2 regions of the Klenkia terrae genome follow, and region 2 is predicted to be linked to the other one. Evidence: riboswitches for the same ligand, from Rfam matches in the RefSeq annotation. Region 2 holds a riboswitch; the other holds the start of a gene.
The links. Region 2 has a riboswitch for S-adenosylmethionine ahead of thrC (threonine synthase). Riboswitches for the same ligand answer to the same signal wherever they lie in the genome.

Region 1: it holds a riboswitch for S-adenosylmethionine, as region 2 does, so the genes downstream of both, UXQ13_RS13385 (aminotransferase class V-fold PLP-dependent enzyme) here and thrC (threonine synthase) in region 2, are expected to answer to the same signal.

The regions. Positions count from the first base shown of each region.
Region 1 is NZ_JBAPLV010000014.1:969-6,721, forward strand. Features, by position in the region: gene UXQ13_RS13375 (OsmC family protein) at 1-17, opposite strand, end outside; gene UXQ13_RS13380 (OsmC family protein) at 27-272, opposite strand; gene UXQ13_RS13385 (aminotransferase class V-fold PLP-dependent enzyme) at 337-1,704, opposite strand; SAM riboswitch class IV at 1,744-1,856, opposite strand; gene UXQ13_RS13390 (MetQ/NlpA family ABC transporter substrate-binding protein) at 1,952-2,767, opposite strand; gene UXQ13_RS13395 (methionine ABC transporter permease) at 2,803-3,462, opposite strand; gene UXQ13_RS13400 (methionine ABC transporter ATP-binding protein) at 3,459-4,466, opposite strand; gene UXQ13_RS13405 (LLM class flavin-dependent oxidoreductase) at 4,830-5,753, shown strand, end outside.
Region 2 is NZ_JBAPLV010000001.1:191,451-197,203, reverse strand. Features, by position in the region: gene groL (chaperonin GroEL) at 1-151, opposite strand, end outside; gene UXQ13_RS00995 (hypothetical protein) at 338-805, opposite strand; gene thrC (threonine synthase) at 945-2,252, opposite strand; SAM riboswitch class I at 2,265-2,381, opposite strand; gene UXQ13_RS00985 (HAD family hydrolase) at 2,415-3,236, shown strand; gene UXQ13_RS00980 (ABC transporter permease) at 3,241-4,104, opposite strand; gene UXQ13_RS00975 (alpha/beta fold hydrolase) at 4,101-5,753, opposite strand, start outside.

The DNA of each region.
Region 1 (5,753 bases), on a different contig from region 2:
TCCAGGTCGCCCTGCACGTCGAAGGTCTAGGCGCCCAGCGCGACGCCGAGCTCCTTGGCCACGATGGAGGCGGTGATCTGGTTGCACGAGCTCAGCGCCGCCAGCGCGTAGGACAGCGGGCTGGGCGAGGCGTCCGCGCCGCCGAACGCCGGGTAGGTGTCGACGTCGAACTCGTGCCCGGCGTCGCCGCCGACGGTCACGCGCTGGCCGACGCCGGTGCCCTCCGCGTGGTGGGTGAAGGGGACGACGCTCGCCTTGGGACGGGTGGCCACGGGTGGTTCTCCTCGGTGCTCGGGGATCTGTCCGCCGGGGTTCGGCGGGCGTTCGGGGGGCGGTTCAGCGGGTCGGGGCAGGTCCGCAACCGGCGCCGCGGGCGACCGCGGACAGGTCGGCGCCGGCCAGCCCGGCCACCGGACGCGGGTCGGCCACCGGCTGGTGCCGCCCGTCGACGACGGCGTAGGCGACGGCGGGCCCCTCGGCGACGAACCGGGCGACCGCCTCGACCAGCCGGGCGACGTCGTCCGCGGACGTGCCGACGCCGACGCTGGCCCGCAGCGCTCCGCCGGGGACGCCGAGCCGGGCCACCAGCGGGTGCGCGCAGAACCGGCCGTCCCGGACGCCGATTCCGTGCTCGGCGGAGAGGTAGGCAGCGACGAGGCCCGGGTCGGCGCCCTCGACGGTGAAGCTGACCACGCCGGTGGGGTCGACCGAGTCCGACCAGATGCGCAGCAGCCGCACCCCGTCGACCTGCGACAACCCGTCGACCAGCTGGGTGCGCAGCGCCCGCTCGTGGTCCTCCAGCGCGCCGGGGGCCAGGGCCGCGAGCTCGTCGCAGGCGGCGGCCAGCGCGACCGCGCCGAGCACGTTGGGCGAGCCGCCCTCGTGCCGGTGCGGGGCCGCCACCCACGTCGTCGCGTCCACGTCGACCTGGGCGACGGCGCCGCCGCCGGGGAGGTAGGGCCGGCCGGTGTCCAGCCAGTCCCGCCGGCCGACCAGCGCGCCGGTGCCGAAGGGTGCGTAGAGCTTGTGGCCGGAGAACGCGACCCAGTCCGCACCGGACTCCACGAGGGAGAACCGGCGGTGCGGCACCAGCTGGGCGCCGTCGACGACCACCAGGGCACCGGCGGCGTGCGCCAGCTCGGTGACCCGGCGCAGCGGGAGGGACTCCCCCGTCACGTTCGAGGCACCGGTGACCGCGACGAGCACGTAGCGCCGGGCGGCCAGCGCGTCGGCCAGGCGGGACAGCGTCCCGGCCACCGTCGGTGCCGCCTCGAGGACGTCGCACAGGTCGCGGGAGCGCTGCTGCCACGGCAGCAGGTCGGCGTGGTGCTCGACGTCCAGCACGAGGACGGCGCCGTCGGCGGGCAGGCAGCCGGCCAGCAGCGCGAGGCTGTCGGTGGTGTTCCGGGTGAGCACGCAGACGTCGTCGGACCGGGCCCCGACGAACGCGGCCACGGTGTCCCGGGCCGACTCGTAGAGCGCGGTGGAGACCTGGGAGAGGTAGCCCGCGCCACGGTGCACGCTGGCGTAGAGCGGCAGGGCCTCGGCGACCCGGGCGGCCACGGAGGCCAGGGCGGGAGCGCTGGCCGCGACGTCGAGGTTGGCGTAGCCGACCGACCCGCCGGTCACGAGCGGGACGCTGGTGGCCGCGTCGGCCGTGGGCAGCAGGGCCGGGGTGGTGCGGCGGTCGAGGAGGACGGACATCGAGGACTCCTGGAGGTCAGGGGCCCGTGCTCGCGACGGGACCCGCGCTTGCGGCTGCGCTGCGCAGCCGCCAGGTCGTCACCCGGAGCACCCCATCGCGGTGGAAGGGTTGCCGACCAGCGAGCCGGGGCTTCGCGCTGGCACTCGTGACCTGTCGTAGACCCTACCAGTCAATCCCGATCGACTTGATGCGCATTGGTCTGCGCGCGCCCGGCCGGTTGTCCGACCGGCCCGGGCGGCAGCGGGATCAGAACGCGGGGATGACCGCACCGTCGTACTCGTCCTCGAGGAACTGGCGCACCTCGTCGGAGTGCAGCAGCTCCTCCAGCGTCTGGATGCGCTCGTCGGACTCGTCGCCGGCCCGCACCACCAGGAGGTTGGCGTTCGGGTTGCCCTCGGCCTCCTCCAGCGCCAGGGAGTCGTCGGCCGGGGACAGGTCGGCGTCGATGGCGTAGTTGCCGTTGATCACCGCGATGTCGACGTCGGCCAGCGAACGGGGCACCTGGGCGGCCTCGACCTCGGAGATCTCCAGGTCCAGCGGGCTGCTCTCCACGTCCAACGAGGTGGGGGCGGCGTCACCGGTGTCGGCCAGCACGACCAGGTCGTTGGCCTCCAGCAGCCGGAGCGCGCGGGCGGCGTTCGTGGGGTCGTTCGGGATCGCCACGGTCGCGCCCTGCTCCAGCTGCGACAGGTCGGTCAGCGACTCCGAGTAGATGCCCAGCGGCTCGACGTGCACCGGCTCCAGGGCGGTGAAGTCGTAGCCGGCGGAGGCCTCCTGCTCCTCCAGGTAGGGCACGGTCTGGAAGAAGTTCGCGTCCAGCGAGCCGTCGTCGAGGGCCACGTTGGGCTGCACGTAGTCGGTGAACTCGACGACGTCGAGGTCCAGGCCGGCGTCCTCGGCGAGGTTCTCGTCGATGAACCGGAGGATCTCCGCGTGCGGCACCGGCGAGGCGCCGACGCGCAGCGGCTCGTCCGGCGCGGAGATCTCGGCGTCGCCGCCCCCGCAGGCGGCGAGGACCGCGGTGGCGGTGAGGGCGGACAGGGTCAGGGCGAGGCGACGCACGGTGCGGTTCTCCAACGGGTCGGGACGGGCGGGTGTCATCGGCGCGCCAGGCGGCGCGCCCAGGTGTCGCCGCCGAACTGCAGCGCCTGGACGACGACGAGCAGCAGGGCGACGGTGAGCAGGGTGATGTCGGTGCGGAACTGCTGGTAGCCGAACCGGATGGCGAAGTCGCCCAGGCCGCCGCCGCCGATGGCGCCGGCCATGGCCGAGTAGCTGATCAGCGCGACGACGGTGACCGTCGTCCCGGCGACGAGGGAGGGCAGCGCCTCGGGCAGCAGCACCGTGCGGACGACGTCCCGGCGGCGGGCGCCCATGGCCAGCGCGGCCTCGACCTTGCCGTGCGAGACCTCGCGCAGACTGGTCTCCACCAGCCGGGCCAGGAACGGGACGGCGCCGACGGTGAGCGGCACGATGGCCGCCGTCGACCCGATCGTGGTGCCGACCAGGCCGCGGGTCAGCGGGGCGACCAGGACCAGCAGGATGATGAACGGCAGGGACCGGCCCAGGTTGACCAGCAGGCCGAGCACCCGGTGCAGGACCGGCCGCGGGGCCAGCGCGCCGGGTCCGGTGACGGTGAGCAGCACGCCGAGCGGGATGCCCAGCAGGACGGTGATCACGGTGGCGACCGCGACCATGTAGAGGGTCTCGCCGGTGGCGTCGAGCAGCTGCGGGGCGATCCGGGACCAGTCGCTCACCGGGCCACCTCCGCCGCGACGCGCTCCACCCGGGAACCGTCGTCGCGCAGCTGGGCCAGTGCCCGGTCCAGCCCGCTCTGGTCGGCGCCGGTGACCCGCAGCAGCAGCCGGCCGTGCCGCCCGCCGGCCACGGTCTCCACCGAGCCGCCGGCGACCTCGACGTCCAGGCCGAGCCGGCCGACGAGCACCTGCAGCACGTGGGTCTCGGGCGCGGTGTCGGTGACGGTGACCCGGAGCAGGGTGCCCGCCACCCGGTGGTCGGCCACCGGGGCGGGCAGCAGCGCGGCGGCCAGCGGGGAGTCCCCGCGGGCCAGCACCTGGTCCAGCCGGCCGCCGTCGACGACCCGGCCGGCCTCCAGCAGCACCGCGGTGTCGCAGACGGCCTTGACCACGGCCATCTCGTGGGTGATCAGCAGGACCGTCAGCCCGAGCTCGTCGCGGACCCGGCGCAGCAGCTCCAGCACGCCGGTGGTGCTGGCCTGGTCCAGGGCGGAGGTGGCCTCGTCGCACAGCAGCACGGTGGGCCGGGCGGCGAGCGCGCGGGCGATGGCCACCCGCTGCTTCTGCCCGCCGGACAGCTGCGCGGGGCGGGCCTGGGCGCGGTCGCCCAGCCCGACCAGGTCCAGCAGCTCGCCCGACCGACGGCGGCGCTCGGCGCGGCCGACGCCGGCCAGCTCCAGCGGGTGCTCGACGTTGGCCGCGGCCGTGCGGGAGTCCATCAGCTCGAAGTGCTGGAAGACCATGCCGATCGAGCTGCGGGCCCGGCGGACCTCGTCGGCCGGCAGGTCGGTGAGCACCCGGCCGTCGACGGTGACCGTGCCGGACGTGGGCCGCTCGAGCAGGTTGACCAGCCGGATCAGGGTGGACTTGCCCGAGCCCGAGGGCCCGACCACGCCGGCGAAGTCACCGGCCCGGACGGTCAGGTCTACGCCGTCCAGGGCCACGACCTCGGGGCCGCGGCCGCGGGCCGGGAAGACCTTGCGGACGTCGTTCAGTTCGATCACGGAGCGGATTCCTCGCAGGGATGAGGCGGTCGGCGCGGACGCGGGCAGGCAGGTGCCCGGGGTCGGCGGCGCGGCGAGAGAGGGGTGTGCGGCGGGTCAGCGACAGAGCCAGCTGGCGGTGCCGGCCAGGTCGACGGCGAGGTCGCGCGTCAGGAGCAGCCGGTGCACCCGTCCATGGTGCCCTCACAGGTGCAATCCCCACAAACCAGGTGCACTTTGTGTGAGGCACCCCTCAGCCGTCGTGGACCTTCGATGCCGGTGGTCTGCCCCTCCCTCGGCCGTCGATCCGCTGGTCGGATGCCCCGCCGCCGCGGCCCGCCGAGTCGACCATCCCGATCGGCGTGGTGCACTCCACCGGTGGAGATGCACTGGTTCCTGCCCACCCGCGGCGACAGCCGGGACGTCGGCCCGGCCACCACCGACCGGGGCCACGACGCCGCGGCGCTGCGGCGCCGGCCGACCCTGGACTACCTGGGCGCCGTCGCCGGGGCCGCCGAGCAGGCCGGCTTCACCGCCGTCCTCACCCCGACCGGGTCCGGGTGCGAGGACGCCTGGGTGACCTGTGCGGCGCTGCTGGACCGCACGCAGCGGCTGGAGTTCCTGGTCGCCTTCCGGCCCGGGTTCATCCTGCCCACGCTGGCCGCGCAGCAGGCCGCCACGTTCCAGCGGCTGTCCGGCGGGCGGCTGCGGCTCAACGTCGTCACCGGCGGCGACCCGGTGGAGCAGCGGGCCTACGGCGACTTCCTCGACCACGACGCCCGGTACGCCCGGACCGCCGAGTTCCTCGACGTCGTCCGGCGCAGCTTCGCCGGCGAGCGGTTCGACCTGGCCGGCGAGCACGTGCGGGTCGAGGGCGCCGGGCTGACCACCCCGCCGGAGACCGCGCCGCCGATCTACCTGGGCGGCGCGTCCGGGCCGGCCGAGGACGTGTCGGCCCGGTACGTGGACACCTACCTGACCTGGGGCGAGCCGCCGGCGATGGTGCGCGGGCGGCTGGACCGGGTGCGGGCCAAGGCCGCGGCCGTCGGCCGGGAGCTGCGGTTCGGCATCCGGCTGCACGTGGTCAGCCGGGACACCCCGGAGGAGGCCTGGGCGGAGGCCGACCGGATGCTTGCCGGGATGCCGGCGAGCGCGATCGCGGCCACCCAGGAGCGCTTCGCCCGGATGGACTCCGTCGGCCAGGCCCGGATGACCTCGCTGCACGGCGGCAGCACCGGGGACGGTGCCCGGTCCCTGGAGGTGGCGCCCAACCTCTGGGCCGGGATCGGGCTGGTCCGCGAGGGCGCC
Region 2 (5,753 bases):
CGTTGGTGATGGTGGGGGCACCCCACTTCTTCTCCAGCACGACGTTGCGGCCCTTGGGGCCGAGGGTGACCTTGACGGCGTCGGCGAGGGTGTTCATGCCCCGCTCGAGGCCGCGGCGGGCCTCTTCGTCGAAGGCGATCATCTTGGCCATGTGGTGGTGTCCTCCATGCGTGGCTCGCTGCTGGTCGGGCGGCGCCCGCGACGGACGGCACCTGCACCGTGGACGCTCCTGCGGCCCACGTGCCGATGCCTCACCGGCCCGACCTGGTTGGCACTCAGATGCTCCGAGTGCCAGCCCGAGTCTGGCACTCGACCCAGGCGAGTGCAAGAACGGGGGTCACCCCCGCCGTCGGCGGAGCACCTCGCCGGCGGCCAGGTCCAGAAACGCGACCAGCACGGCGGCCACCACGAGGGCCAGGACGTACACCCAGAGGTAGAGCGCCAGGACGCCGAGCAGGGGCCCGGTGTACCCGGACAACCCGGCCACGCCGAGCACGTACCAGACCCACGGGCCCACGACGGCCAGGCCGAGCACCGTCGACCAGCGACCCCCGCGGGTCTGCGGCCGGGTGCCGAACCGGCGTGCGACGGCCCCGACGACCAGCAGGCCCACCAGCACGGCCGCCAGGGGTCCGCCGACGGCCCGCTCCCCCGCCCCGGCGACCAGCAGGACGAGCGAGATCACCACGAGGACGACGGCCAGCGCGACGTGGCCGACCAGCAGCGCGGGCGCCCACGACCGCGGCCGGACGACGACCGGCACCGGTCGGGGCACCTGGCGCGAGGGCTCGGAGGGCGTGGTCACCGCGCCGGCCTCCGGCCCCACGCCGGCGCCCGGCGCAGCCTGGGTGGACCCCCCGCGCAGACCCTCACCCCAGGTCGTGGACTGGGGTGAGGAGCCACGGGGTGGGTCGACCCAGGTTGCGGCACCGACGCGGCCGACCTCAGGCGATGAGGCCGGCCTCGCGCAGCGAGCGCAGCGAGGGCTGCACGTGGTGGGTGGGGCCGACGACCGGGGCGAGCGGGTCGAGGGTCTTGAGCCCCTCGCCGGTGTTGAGCACCACCGTCTCCTGCGCGGGGTCCAGCAGCCCCTTCTCCACGAGCTGGCGGAGCACGGCCGTGGTCACCCCGCCCGCGGTCTCGGCGAAGACGCCGGTGGTGCGGGCCAGGTCGCGGATGCCGGCCACGATCTCGTCGTCCCCGACCCGGCCGACCGAGCCACCGGTGCGCCGGATCGCGTCCAGGGCGTAGGGCCCGTCGGCGGGGTTGCCGATGTTCAGGCTCTTCGCGATGCCGGTCGGCTTCACCGGCTTGACGACGTCCCAGCCGTTGTCGAACGCGGTGGCGATCGGGTCGCAGCCGGCCGACTGGGCACCGAAGACCTTCCAGGGGGTGTCCTCGACGATGCCGGCGGCCACCAGCTCCTTCCAGGCCTTGTCGACCTTGGTGAGCAGCGACCCCGACGCCATCGGGATCACGACCTGGGCCGGGATGCGCCAGCCGAGCTGCTCGGCGATCTCGTAGCCCACGGTCTTGGAGCCCTCGGCGTAGTAGGGCCGGACGTTCTGGTTGACGAAGGCGCAGTCCTCGAACTCGTCGGTCTCGGCGAGCTCGCTGGTCAGCCGGTTGACGTCGTCGTAGGAGCCGTCGACGGCGACGAGGGCCTGGCCGTACACCGCCGACTGGACGATCTTGCCGGGCTCCAGGTCGCTGGGCACGAACACGAACGAGGGCAGGCCATTGCGGGCGGCGTGGGCGGCCACCGAGTTGGCCAGGTTGCCGGTCGAGGCGCAGGCGATCTTGGCGTAGCCGAACCCCTTGGCGGCGGTGGCGGCCAGGCTGACGACGCGGTCCTTGAACGAGTGCGTCGGGTTGGCCGAGTCGTCCTTCACCCACAGCGGGGCGGTGAAGCCGAGCTCGTCGCCCAGCCGCTGCGCCCGCACCAGCGGGGTCATCCCCGGGTCCAGGCTCACCCGGTCGGCCGGGTCCTGGCCGGTGGGCAGCAGCGGGGCGTAGCGCCAGATGTTGTGCGGGCCGGCCTCGATCTGCTCGCGGGTGACCGCGCGCATGAGCTCGGGGTCGTAGTCGACCTCGAGCGGGCCGAAGCACTCGGCGCAGGCGTGCTCGGCGATCAGGCCGAAGGTGGCACCGCAGTTGCGGCACACCAGCCCGCGGGCCGGGTTGGCGGCGACGGTGGTGGCGGGGCCGGTGGTGGTGGGGCCGGTGGTGGCCTCGGGAGCGGTCAGGGTCATGCGACGACTACCTCCTCATCTTCCCTGCGCCGGGTCGTCGACCGCGCAGGACGGATGGGGCACCTGCTGCTCGCGCAGTGGTTGCCGGGGCTTCATCGGGCCGTGTCCCTCTGCCCCTCTGGATGAGTGGAACGCCCCGGACCTTACTGCAGGATGGGCGCCGTGCCCGCAGCCATCGTCTACACCGACCTCGACGGCACGATGGTCGGCCCGCGCGGGTCCTTCGTGCACACCGCCACCGGGGAGCTCACCGCGCAGCCCTGGACGGCGCTGCTGGAGCTGCACCGGGCCGGCGTGCCGCTGGTCCTGGTCTCCGGGCGCACCCACGCCCAGCTGCAGGAGGCCGGCCGGGTCTTCGCCGTCGACGGGCACATCGCCGAGCTGGGCTCGCTGGTGAGCTGGGCCGGCGGCCGGGAGACCCACCTGCTGACCGGCGACCTGCCCGCGGAGTTCGCCGGGCGCACCCCGGTCGAGGTGATGGCCGGGCTCGGCGTGGTGGACGCGCTGGTGGCGGCCTGGCCGGGGCAGCTGGAGTGGCACTCCCCCTGGCACGCCACGCACACCGGCGACGCCATGCTCCGCGGCCGGGTGGGCACCGCCGAGGTCGACGCGTGGCTCGCCGACCGCGGCTGGGGGTGGCTGACCCTCAAGGACAACGGCCGGGTCCCCCGCACCTCGCGGATGACGCTGGACGTCGAGGGCGACCCGCACGTCTTCCACCTGATGCCGCGCGGCATCGGCAAGGGCTCCGCGATCGCCTGGGACCTGGCCCGGCGCGCGATCGACCCGGCCGACGCGGTGGCGGTCGGCGACTCGGTCAGCGACCTGGAGATGGCGCCGGCCGTCGGTCGGCTGTTCATCACCGCGAACGGCGCCGCCGTCCCCGGCATGGCCGAGGCGATCGCCGCCCTGCCGGACGTGGCGGCGACCGCCGGCGCGATGGGTCTCGGCTGGGCCGAGGCCGTCCGCGCCGCCCTCGGGTAGCTGCCTAGCTCGTGACGTCGCGGCGGGCGAAGTGCCGGAAGGCCAGCGCGGTGAACACCGCCGCGTAGAGCAGCGACTGGATGACCCCGCGGTACAGGTCCCCGCTGTCGACCGGGGTCTGCAGCAGGTCGGTCCAGGCGAACTCCTCGGCGGTCGGGAAGTAGTCCCTGATGCTGCCCAGCTGCTCGACCTGGTCGAGGATCGCGAAGACGAACATCGTGAACACCGACCCGCCGACCGCGGCCAGCGGCGCGTCGGTCACCGTGGACAGCCAGAACGCCAGCGTGCCCACGACCAGCAGGTGGACGGCGAGGTAGCCGACCATCCCGGCCAGCCGGAGCATCCCCTGGCCCTGGTCGATGCTGATCCCGATCGGGGTCTGGATGTCCTCGAAGCCGAACGCGATGCCGCCGGCGACCACGGCCACCACGGTGACGGTCAGCAGCGCCGACACCGACAGCACCAGCGCGGCCAGCCACTTCTGCCGGAGCAGCCGCATCCGCGGCACCGGGGTGGCCAGCGCGTAGCGCAGCGACCCCCACTGCGCCTCGCTGGCCACGGTGTCGCCGAAGAACAGCGCGTAGACGACCACCAGGAAGAACGAGGTGGTCGCGAACAGCACGAACAGGGTGAAGTTCAGCCCGGACGACGTCGCGACGTCGACCAGGTTGAGCCGGCTGTTGGCCTGCGCGTCCTCGCTGGCGCCCAGCTGCAGGGCGGCGATGAGCAGCAGCGGCAGCGCCACCATCAGCGCGAAGACGCCGATCGTGCGCCGCCGCTTGAACTGCCGGCGCAGCTCGACCGACAGCCGCAGGGTGCGCTCGGGCCGGTAGCCGGCGACGGCCCCGGTGGACTGGACGGTGCTCACGAGCTCTCCCCCACCAGCGACAGGAACGCGTCCTCCAGGCGGCGACGCGGGGTGACCTGGTCGACCCCGATGCCGGCCCCGACCAGGGCGGCGACCGCCGAGGCCCGGGAGGCACCGGCCAGCTCGACGACCAGGCCCTCGTCGGCGCGCTCGACCGAGGCGCCGTCCAGGCCCTCGAGGACGGCGACCGCGCGGTCGGCGTCCGCCGGGTCCTCGAGCACGACCAGCACCGCTCCCCCGGTGCCGACGATCTCCTCGACCGTGCCCTCGGCGACCTTCTGGCCCTTGGCCATCACGACGACGTGGCTGCAGGTCTGCTCGATCTCGGCCAGCAGGTGGCTGCTCACGATGACCGTGCGGCCGGTCGCCGCGTAGTCCTGCAGCACCTCGCGCATGGCGTGGATCTGCGGCGGGTCCAGCCCGTTGGTCGGCTCGTCGAGGACGAGCAGGTCCGGCAGGCCGAGCATGGCCTGCGCGATGGCCACCCGCTGGCGCATGCCCTGGGAGTAGGAGCGGACGCGCTTGTCCAGCGCCGTCCCGAGGCCGGCGATGGCGATCGCCTCGTCCAGGTGGGCGTCGGCCAGCGGCCGGCCGGTGGCCGCCCAGTACAGCTCCAGGTTGTCCCGGCCGGACAGGTGCGGCTGCAGGCCGGTGCCCTCGACGAAGGAGCCCAGCCGGGACAGCACCGGGGCGCCGGGGGTGGCCGGGTGGCCGAAGACGGAGATGGTGCCCTCGGTCGGCCGGATCAGGCCCATGAGCATCCGCAGCGAGGTGGTCTTGCCGGCGCCGTTGGGGCCCAGCAGGCCGAGCACCTGGCCGCGGCGGACCTCGAAGGACAGGTCGCGGACGGCGGTGAAACCGTCCTTGTAGGACTTGGTCACCCCGGAGAAGCGCAGCGGCACGTCCTCGCCGTCGGGCTCGACGACCGACAGCTGCTTCCGGCGCCGGGCGCCCCACAGCTTCGCCACGACCACCCCGGCCAGGCCGAGCGCGACCAGCACGCCCAGCAGCACCCACCAGCGGGTGGCGCCAGAGGCGGTGCTGACGGTGCCGTCGACGGTGGGGGCGGCCAGCGCGGCGCCGTCGGCCAGCCCGACGGCGTAGACGCCGGACTCGGCCGGCGCGGCGAAGGCCTGGTCGGTGGAGGAGACCAGCACGCGCATCGTGTGGCCGACCTCGAACCGGTGCACGATCCCGGGCAGGGTCACCTGCACCTCGGTGGGCGCGGTCGGGTCGGTGGACAGCCCGGTCAGCGACAGCGGGGCCACCAGGCCCGAGGGGAGGGTCTGGCTGCCGTCGGCCGAGACGTCGTAGAGCTTGGCGAACAGCGTCGCCGTCCCGGTCGGCGAGGACACGGTCAGCGTGGTGGTGGCCGCACCGACCACGTCGACGGCGTCGGTCAGCGGCTCGGAGTCGAACGCCGCGAACTGGCCGGGGATCTCCACCGTCGTGCCGCCCAGGGCGGCGGTGACCGCGCCCAGGCCCGGGACGGTGGTGATGGCCGCGGGGTTGCCGCCCGGCGGGGTGACCACCGGGAACGTCGTGCCCGACAGCGGGACGTCGGTGCGCGCCACCGGGTCGCCGGACAGGCCCGGGTAGGCCGCGGCGGTCTCGGTCTGGCTGCCGCCCTGCACGCTGCCGGTCGCCGC